3 regions of the Psychrobacillus sp. MER TA 171 genome follow, and region 1 is predicted to be linked to each of the others. Evidence: riboswitches for the same ligand, from Rfam matches in the RefSeq annotation. Region 1 holds a riboswitch; each other region holds the start of a gene.

The links. A riboswitch is a leader RNA that binds a small molecule or an ion and turns the genes downstream of it on or off. The one in region 1 is predicted to bind S-adenosylmethionine.
Region 2: another riboswitch for S-adenosylmethionine. It lies ahead of M3627_RS14275 (methionine ABC transporter ATP-binding protein); the one in region 1 lies ahead of M3627_RS09455 (O-acetylhomoserine aminocarboxypropyltransferase/cysteine synthase family protein).
Region 3: another riboswitch for S-adenosylmethionine. It lies ahead of metA (homoserine O-acetyltransferase MetA); the one in region 1 lies ahead of M3627_RS09455 (O-acetylhomoserine aminocarboxypropyltransferase/cysteine synthase family protein).

The regions. Positions count from the first base shown of each region.
Region 1 covers NZ_JAMAWN010000008.1:51,134-54,415, forward strand. The annotation lists gene M3627_RS09450 (homoserine dehydrogenase) at 1-288, opposite strand, end outside; gene M3627_RS09455 (O-acetylhomoserine aminocarboxypropyltransferase/cysteine synthase family protein) at 413-1,705, opposite strand; SAM riboswitch class I at 1,827-1,943, opposite strand; gene M3627_RS09460 (glycerol-3-phosphate acyltransferase) at 2,088-2,729, shown strand; gene M3627_RS09465 (YdcF family protein) at 2,748-3,282, shown strand, end outside.
Region 2 covers NZ_JAMAWN010000016.1:1,224-4,505, forward strand. The annotation lists gene M3627_RS14265 (MetQ/NlpA family ABC transporter substrate-binding protein) at 1-33, opposite strand, end outside; gene M3627_RS14270 (methionine ABC transporter permease) at 47-715, opposite strand; gene M3627_RS14275 (methionine ABC transporter ATP-binding protein) at 708-1,733, opposite strand; SAM riboswitch class I at 1,825-1,929, opposite strand; gene M3627_RS14280 (thioredoxin family protein) at 1,969-2,289, opposite strand; gene M3627_RS14285 (toprim domain-containing protein) at 2,300-2,650, opposite strand; gene gcvH (glycine cleavage system protein GcvH) at 2,725-3,105, opposite strand; gene M3627_RS14295 (arsenate reductase family protein) at 3,179-3,282, opposite strand, start outside.
Region 3 covers NZ_JAMAWN010000003.1:247,295-250,576, forward strand. The annotation lists gene metA (homoserine O-acetyltransferase MetA) at 395-1,303, opposite strand; SAM riboswitch class I at 1,449-1,552, opposite strand; gene abc-f (ribosomal protection-like ABC-F family protein) at 1,637-3,282, opposite strand, start outside.

The sequences.
Region 1 (3,282 bases):
GCCTTTGTCAATCGCTCTGCATAAATAGCTATATGCGGGCTCTTCGTTGACAATTGCCTCAAAAACTACCTGGAGTCCAGGAATATTCTCAATATCCTCAAAGTCGTCTGTTACCAAAACTCCTGGAGTTTCAGGTCTTTCTTTTGCTAAATTATTTATCAGGATTGCACAAATCTCAATATCCAACCCTAATGATTTTTTTAAGTCTTCTCTTTTTTCATTTACGATGTGATAAATCCCTTGGCCGACTGTTCCAAACCCTAAAATCGCTGCTTTTATTTTTGCCATGCTGTCTCCTCCAAAATGAATCTGTACAATTGAATATAAATAATCGCACTTGTGTAATATTTCAATAAATTTATTGACTATTTTACATATTGTAGACTATTTTTATTCATTATACAATAGGATTCTATCTAGAGAGGACATTTGTTTTTCTCAAAAGTACTTTTTCGAGTGCATTTTGTAAGTCTTCAACTGCCTCCAAGCCAACAGACAAGCGGATTAGATCCTCTGTAACACCTGATTTTACTAAATCCTCGGGAGTAAGCTGTTGGTGAGTAGTAGAAGCTGGGTGGATAATTAAGGATTTTGCGTCTCCTACATTAGCAACATGAGACCAAATTTCAATATTATCAATAATTTGTCTACCTGCTTCTCTGCCTCCCTTCACTCCAAATGTCAGAATAGAACCGAAGCCATTTTTTAAATACTTTTTAGCCAGCTCGTGCGTTGGATGGTTTTCAAGCCCTAAGTAGTTAACCCATGACACTTCCTCATTTGCATTTAAGTACTCTGCAATCTTCTGTGCATTTTCGTTATGTTTTGGCACTCTTAAGTGAAGTGTTTCTAGTCCTTGAAGAAAGGAAAATGCTGCCTCTGGGCTAAGAGTAGGACCAAAATCCCGAAGCAACTGAACTCTTAGCTTAATTGCAAATGCCACATTTGGTACGTCGATTCCATAACGTAGCCCATGATAAGTAACATCAGGCTCTGTAAATCCCGGAAATTTATCGGAGTTCCAATTGAAATTCCCTCCATCTACTACTACACCACCAATTGTTGTCCCATGTCCTCCAATCCACTTCGTTGCAGAATGTATAACAATGTTAGCTCCATACTCTATAGGATTTGAACCAAAAGGTGTAGCAAATGTGTTATCTACTAATAATGGAACTCCTACTTCATTGGAAATTTTTGAAACAGCTTCTACGTCTAGAACATTTAAGCTTGGATTTCCAATGATTTCTGCAAAGAAGCCTTTCGTTTTCTCTGTAACAGCTTTACGGAAATTTTCTGGGTCAGAGGAATCTACGAATTTTACTGTAATCCCATAACGTGGGAGTGTATGTGCAAATAGATTAAAAGTTCCTCCGTATAAATTTTCAGCAGCTATAATTTCATCTCCAGCTCCAGCAATGTTCAAAATAGAAAATGCTATGGCTGCTGCTCCTGAGGAAAGTGCTACTGCTGCTGTTCCTCCTTCCAGTAATGCAATTCTTTGTTCAAAAACATCTACTGTTGGGTTTGTGATTCTGGAATAGATATTACCAGTCTCTTTCAAGGCAAATAGATTTTGTGCATGCTCAGTGTTTTGAAATACATATGAGGTTGTTTTGTAAATAGGTACTGCTCTAGATCCTGTCACTGGATCAGGCGTTTGTCCACCGTGTAATAGAAGTGTTTCTTTTTGAAGATTAGTCATTTGAATTCCTCCGATTTAGTAGATTAGATGGATGCTGGAGGCCAGAGAGGATTATAGAACAGACAACTATAAAAACCCCTCTTCAATTAAGAAGAGGGGTCAAATTGATGACATGTTCCTCCTCTTATCTTCCAAATTCTATTAAAGAATTTGTAGGATTTAGCACCTTTCCAAGTTATAGAACTTGGTGGTTGCCGGACTTCTTAGGGCCTATTCCCTCAGTCACTCTTGATAAGAGTATTTGATTAGTATTCCATCTTGTTACACAGTATAAGTCTCCATATATTTAGATGTCAAGTCATTTTATAAAAATTCTGAAACTTCTTCTTTTTTTAATCGTTTAATATAATAGATAGAATAATTTTATAAGGGGTGTCATAGAATGGTTGTTTGGATTGTTAGCATTCTCCTAACAGGCTACATTATTGGTTCGCTACATGGATCTAAACTCGCTCAATGGATGAGTGGAGTTAATATAAAAAAAGAAGGCCTAAATAATTCCGGAGCATCCAATGCTACTGTCGTACTTGGCTGGAAGTATGGTGTTTTAGTGGGAGTCATAGATATATTAAAGGGTGCCATTATGATTATTGGTGTACGTGTACTTTCTGAGCAGTGGAGCTTGTTTAGTTCATCAGAGCTGGATCTACTTCTTTATCTAGCTGGTGCCGCGGTTATTTTAGGACACAACTTTCCAGTTTTCACAAAATTTAAAGGTGGGAAAGGCACAGCCTCCATCATCGGGGTTTTACTTGCATTACATTGGCCGGTAGGACTGGCTGGATTGCTTATATTAATCTGCGTTACACTTTTAACAGATTATTTGTTGATTGGGGTTTTGTTTTTTTACCTCATATTTTTAGGAGCCTCTGTCTGGACAGCAGATGGAACAGGACCAATCTTAATAGCAGGCTTCCTATTTTTAATGGCTTCCTTCTTACACATAGAGAATGTCCAACGATTAATACGGAACGAGGAAACAAAAATTTCCTCTGTTATAAAGAAAAAGAAGCCTTCGGTTTAAAGGAAAAGAGTGAGTTAAATGAGCAAAAAAAAGAGGTGGATTGTGGTCATTCCATTCATAATAATCGCATCGAGCGGATTAGGTATGTGGATGCTTACAAGTAAATGGCTCGAGGATGGGTTAAAGCCTAAGGCCGACGGTTCCAATGAGTATGCCATTGTGTTAGGGGCCAAGGTCAAAAAAGGGCACATCCCTTCTCTAGCACTTCTTTATCGTTTGGAAGCAGCACTAGATTATGCTGAAAAATACCCATCTGTAAAACTTGTTGTTACTGGAGGACAGGGACAAGATGAGGATATAGAAGAAGCTATAGTCATGAAGAACTATCTCGTAGAGAATGGAATTATGGAGAGTCGAATCATAGTAGAAGATCAATCTACCTCTACGTATGAAAACCTTTTATACTCTCAACAGCTTCTCCCTGACAGCGTTACCTCTGTCACAATTATTACGAGCGATTTCCATTTACAGCGAGCAAAAATTATAGCTGAGGGAATAGGATGGGACGCAGACGTGGTAGCAGCTAGGACACCACAAATTTCAGAGGCAAAAC
Region 2 (3,282 bases), on a different contig from region 1:
AGATAATAAAACCCCAGCCAATAATTTTTTCATACTCAATCTCTCCCTATCTTTTATCAATTTTTGTAGTAATAATATCGCCAATCCATTGTAGAATAAAGACGATGATTAATATTAAAATAGTAGCTATAAACGTTACATCCTCGCGACTACGTTGGAATCCATCTTGAAATGCTAGATTTCCAAGTCCTCCAGCTCCAATAATACCTGCCATCGCTGTGTACCCAACTAGTGAAATACAGGTTACGGTAATACCAGATACTAAGGCGGGCATCGATTCTGGCAATAAAACCTTCCAAATAATTGTAGAAGTTTTAGCACCCATAGATTTAGCTGCCTCTAGTACACCCTTGTCGATTTCTCGTAGTGCGATTAAAACCATACGGGCATAAAATGGAGCAGCTCCAATTACTAATGCAGGGATGGCCGCATTCGGACCACGCATCGATCCCGTCAACAACGTTGTAAATGGTATCAATAAAATGATTAAAATAATAAACGGTATAGAACGGAAAATATTGACTACTCCACTGGTCAACCAGTTTGCTATTTTATTTGCCCATGCTTGGTGTGGACTTGTCAAAAATAATAATAGTCCTAATATTAGTCCAAAGATTGCTGTTAGGACTGTAGAAATTGCAGTCATATAAAGGGTTTCTATAGTGGCTTCCCACATTTTAGGCCAATCAACATTTGGAAATAACGATTCAATCATTGTTGATCACCTCAGTTTTAACTTTTTGCGCGTGGATAAATTCAATTGCCTCTTCCACTGCTTGTTCATTTCCATCTATTTGAAGGATTAGTGTCCCGAACGCTCCACTTTTCGTGTGTGATATATTTCCTTGCACGATGTTTACTTCTAAATCGAACTGTTTGATTAATCTTGAAAGAATTGGTTGCTCTGTAGTATCTCCAACGAAAACGAGCTTAACTAGCTTGCCGTTTGGATAAAGCTTAACTAGATTTTGAATGGTTTGAATTGGCTCTTTAGAATCTGAAATTTGAGAAACGAAACGCTTTGTAATAGGCTGTTGTGGCTTTTGGAATACCTCAAGCACATCTCCCTCTTCTACAACTTGCCCATTTTCCATAACCGCTACTCGGTTACAGATCTTTTGAATAACTTGCATCTCATGTGTGATTAATACAATGGTTAATCCGAGTTTTTCATTAATGCTTACGAGCAAGTCTAAAATGGAGTCGGTTGTTTCAGGGTCAAGAGCTGATGTTGCCTCATCACAAAGCAATACCTCTGGACCATTAGCCAACGCTCTTGCAATTCCTACGCGTTGCTTTTGTCCTCCAGATAATTGAGATGGGTAAGAGTCTCCTCTTCCTTCCAATCCAACAAGGCTTAAAAGCTCCTCTACTCTAGCTTTTCTTTTTTCCTTTGGAACTCCTGCAATTTCTAATGGGAATGCTATATTTTCAGCGACAGTTCGCGACCATAGTAAATTGAAATGCTGGAAGATCATGCTTACTTTTTGACGAAAGCTTCGAAGCTTGTCCTCATTAATAGATGTAATTTCCTGGCCATTCACTGTAATATGACCGTCAGATGGCTTTTCTAGCCCATTCAACAAACGTATTAGCGTACTCTTGCCCGCTCCGCTGTATCCAATAATCCCGAAAATTTCTCCACGCTGTATGTCCAGATTTACACTATCAACTGCAACGATTTCTCCTTGCTTTGTAATAAATCTTTTCGAAACGTCTTTTAAACTAATCAAGTAAATCTGACCACCTTTCCTAATAAAAAACCCCTTCTGCAAAAGAGCAGAAGGGGTGTATGTTATCTATTTAAAATAACGTTCATCCATTCTCTCATTTCCCAAAGCTATAGCTTTGCGTGACTTGGCACCATTTCACTTTCATGACGGTTGCCGGGCTTCAAAGGGCACTTCCCTCCACCTCTCTTAATAAGAGCGACACTATTAAATTGTGTTTTCAACATAACGAATATTATCATAGGTTTTCATCTTCGTCAATAGCCTTTATTGTTTCCAATAAGTAAGGAACTGATTGAAAAGCATAGATTTTCTTTTCCACTTTCCCATGTTTTGTAATAAGAAGACAAGGTACGCTTTCAATTTCCTGTTCTATCGCCAAATCACCTAGAAAATTAATATTTGCCTGACCAATTGGATAGGTAACCATTTCTTTAATAACATTCATCATTTTACTTGCTACCTGACACGTTCCACACATAGGCGTATAGATATAAAACAAGGTAAGTGTTGAATTGTTTTTAGCGCTATCCCATTGTTCTCTAGTCCATTCATTCATACACATCATCCTAAGGTAAAAATTCTTTTTTCACCTTAATATTAACACGTTTTAATATAGATGCCAAAACCTTCGCCGGTGTGTTTGCTACTTCGCCATACGTCGGGTTCGTATACAAATGAATTGCCTCTGGATACTCCTTCCTAACGACCGATCGAATTTGTTCCCCGGATTTGTCTGCATCTAGAAAAGCATAAATCGGCAAGCCATCATAAGGGCTTAATAGCTCCTCCAATTTTACATCGGATATCGTTCCATTAGTACATATAATTTCTGGAGATTCATCGAGAAGGCTTAATAATTGCAGCTTATCAGACCTACCCTCAACGATAATTATTTTATCACTAAATACATGTGCCATTTAGCTTCTCTCCCAACTTATCCTTTCCTTTATTATATGAAAAAAACGCCGATTATTAACCGGCGTTTTCATTATTACTCTGCTATTAATTCTTCGTACTTTTCAGGAGATAATAAGCTGTCCACTTCTGATACGTCAGAAGGCTCAACCACGATCATCCATGCATTTTCATAAGGTGATTCATTAACAAATTCGGGGCTATCTTCTAGCTCAGTATTTACTTCTACTACTTTACCACTGATAGGTGCATATAATTCTGAAACAGTTTTTACGGATTCAACGCTACCAAAAGCGTCTCCTGCCTTGATCTCATCGCCAACTTGTGGAAGTTCAACGAATACGATATCTCCAAGTTCAGATTGTGCAAAATGAGTAATTCCAATACGGACATTTCCGTCCTCATTTTTTACCCATTCATGTTCAGCTGAGTACTTAAAATCTTTAGGTACGCTCATAAATAAACCCCTCTCAAATAATTAATCCATTCTATTTAATATTCACATATTTTCATAGTAAATACAAGGTGCTTTAAGAGGTTTTCCACATGTCTTCAAACTGCTCTTCTTTAAAACCAAGCGTTAGCTTATGTCCATTATATACAAGAGGTCGTTTAATCAATTTTCCATCCGAAG
Region 3 (3,282 bases), on a different contig from region 1:
AAAATACAATGTCTCTTCAATTTTGTCTTCCCTAATATTTGAATAAATAAAACTAAAATCAATAAAAAACTCCTGAATATTAAAACAGGAGTTTGAATGTGTCAATTTCAAAATTCCTGTTTGTATAGAAAACACGAATAATTAAAAGAGAACAATGGAATTTATATGATTTTTAATAATAAAGTATTATTGATTTTCGCTCATATTGCGGACGCTTTCCGTGGAGTGAGCGATAAGCCATCACCCATCGATTTCGCGCGTGGTTGTAACGTCTTTATCTGTCTCACTCATCCCTGCTTACCTCGCCGCCCTCCGCTGCAATCAATATATATAATGTTCACTTTTAATCTTTAAAATGCCTTTTATGAAATTGACTCATATATAATTTTTCTTTTTACTCCCAGTTATAAGGAGTAGCCTGATAAACATAGTAATTCAACCAATTAGAAAATAATAAATGTGTATGTGCCCTCCATGTATTTAATGGCTTATTAGAGGGATTATTATTTGGAAAATAGTATTTTGGCATCTCAATATCTATTCCTTTAGTTATGTCTCTATGATATTCTTCTGCTAATGTGTGCGCATCATACTCTAAATGACCAGTGACCATCACCATTTTATTGTCGTTCGATTTTACAAGAAACACACCTGCTTCCTCCGAAGTGGATAAAATAGTTAGTCGCTCATGCTTTTCTATTTCTTCTTCAGATACAGAAGTGTAACGAGATACGGGAGCATTAAACTCTTCATTAAATCCTCTTATTAAATTCTCCACTTGGTCAGTTAATATATGCCGATACACTCCCGAGCATTTACGAGAAAGTGTGAATTTATCTATACCAAAATGATAATACAGTGCAGCCTGCGCGCCCCAACAAATATGTAAGGTGGAGGTAACATTGGATTTAGACCATTCCATTATTTCCTTCATTTCATTCCAGTAATCGACCTCCTCAAATGGCAACTGTTCTACTGGAGCACCAGTGATAATCATCCCATCAAACTTTTTTTCTCTTATTTGATCAAATGTCGTGTAGAAAGTATCCAAATGGGTTTTGCTGGCATTCTTGGATTCATGCGTCGCTGTATTCATAAAGGTTATATTCACTTGTATTGGGGTATTCCCCAGAAGCCTTAATAGCTGAAGCTCCGTTTTTTCCTTCTCAGGCATTAGATTAAAAATAATAATGTTAAGTGGACGGATGTCCTGCTTGTAAGCACGCTCTTGATCCATGAGAAAAATTTTCTCTTCTTTTAACAGCTTAGCTGCAGGTAATTGTTTCGGAATATTGATAGGCAATGACTTTCCCCTCCCAATGAAATGCGCAAGAGCACCTGTGATTTCGCCTCAAACTAAGTAGGAAATCGAACAGGAGCAAGGCAATTATTAAAATAAATACCTCTCTTTCCATGTAAGAAAAGAGAGGCAGGAATTTGCTAACTAGCTCTTATCTTCCAAGATCGTCTTGTTAGGAATTAGCACCTTTCTGTACAACAGAGGTTGCCGAAGTATCACAGGGCCTAATCCCTCCACTTCTCTTGATAAGAATATTAAATTATTTAAATTATTCGTTAATAAGTTATATTAGCACGCTCTATTACTTATATCAACCCATTTTGAAAAGTATTCGGGTCATTCTGCTAAATCTAGCCATTTCTCCAATAATTGCTCCAATTGCTCCTCTACCCGAAGTTTTTCCAAGCTTAATGCCTCATAATTTTCCCAGTCATTCTCTATGCTAATTTGTTTAGTTAGCTCACCTATAACATTTTCGAGCTCACTTATTCGCTTTTCCAGAGGAATTTCCTTTTGTTGTTTGGCAGGTGTTGCTTCTTTTAATGGCTGCTCGATTATTTCTTTCCTAGTATTTTCTTTCGAGCAAAACTCATTCCATTTTTCCCTTGCCCATTCGTAAGGGCCTTCAAATGTGGTAAGCTCGCCATGCTCAAGCCAAGCAGTCCTTGGAAATAGTTTATTTAGAAAATATCTATCGTGAGATACAGCAATAATAGTCCCTGTAAAATCATCTAGCGCTTCCTCTAATACCTCTCGTGAATCAATATCAAGATGATTCGTTGGCTCATCTAATATGAGACAATTTATGTCTTGATGCATTAGCTGAGCAAGACGGAGTCGCATTCTTTCTCCTCCGCTTAAATCAGCAATTCTTTTAAAAACATCCGCCCCATAAAACATAAACTTCGCTAAGATGTGTCGAGCCTCTCCTTCTGCCACATTTACTTCTGCTCTAAAAATATCTATTAAGCGAGCTTTTGGATCTGTTATTTCGAAATGTTGAGAAAGATATCCATGGCGCACATTACTACCAAATCGAGCTTCACCCGAATCTATTAACTCTACTCCTCTAAGAATATTCAAAATGGTAGTTTTACCCGTTCCATTCCTACCAACGATTGCAAGACGGTCCTTCCAATATACATGAAGCTCTGCACTGTTTAATAACATTTTTTCACCAAAGCTTTTGAAAGCCTCTTCCATTATGACAACTTCTTTTCCGCTTCGGGGTGCCGCGTCAAAAGATAGACTCATTTTCTTAGGATCTATTAGAGGTTTACGAACCTTTTCCATCCGCTCTAATGCCCGTTCCATATTCCTCGCCTGACGGTGTAAACTCGCATTTGGAGGAACTGCTTGGTTAGCCCAAATCCTTAACCTCTTTATTGCTTCTCTCATTTTCTTTATCTTTTTTTGTTGCTCCTCATACTGTTGAAATTCACGAGTAAGTTTTTCTTCCTTTTCGATTAAAAAAGAAGAATAATTACCATGATATTTCGTAAGCATACCATCCTCAAGATCTGCAACTTTTGTAACTACCTTATCTAAAAAATATCGGTCATGTGAAATAATAACAACTGTACCTGTATAACTAACTAAATACTCCTCTAACCACTCTATTGCAAACAAATCCAAATGATTAGTCGGCTCATCCAACAGTAAAAGGTCTGGCTTGGTTAATAGTAGCTGTCCAAGCATTATTTTCGTTTGCTCTCCACCACTTAAACTTGAAAATGGCTGTTCTACAAAACCACCTAGTTGTAGCCCTTCAACTACTTTATCAATTTCGGGATCAATCGTATATCCGCCCTGTAACGTGAATTTTTCTTGTATGTCTCCATACTGCTTTAGAAGTTTTTCCATTGCCTCTGCATTTACCACTGCTAGTTCTTTTTCAAGTATACTCATCTTTTTCTGTAGTAGCATAGTATCCTCGAAAGCATCGTATAACAGGTCTTTTCCTTTAACGCTTTCTGAAAAAG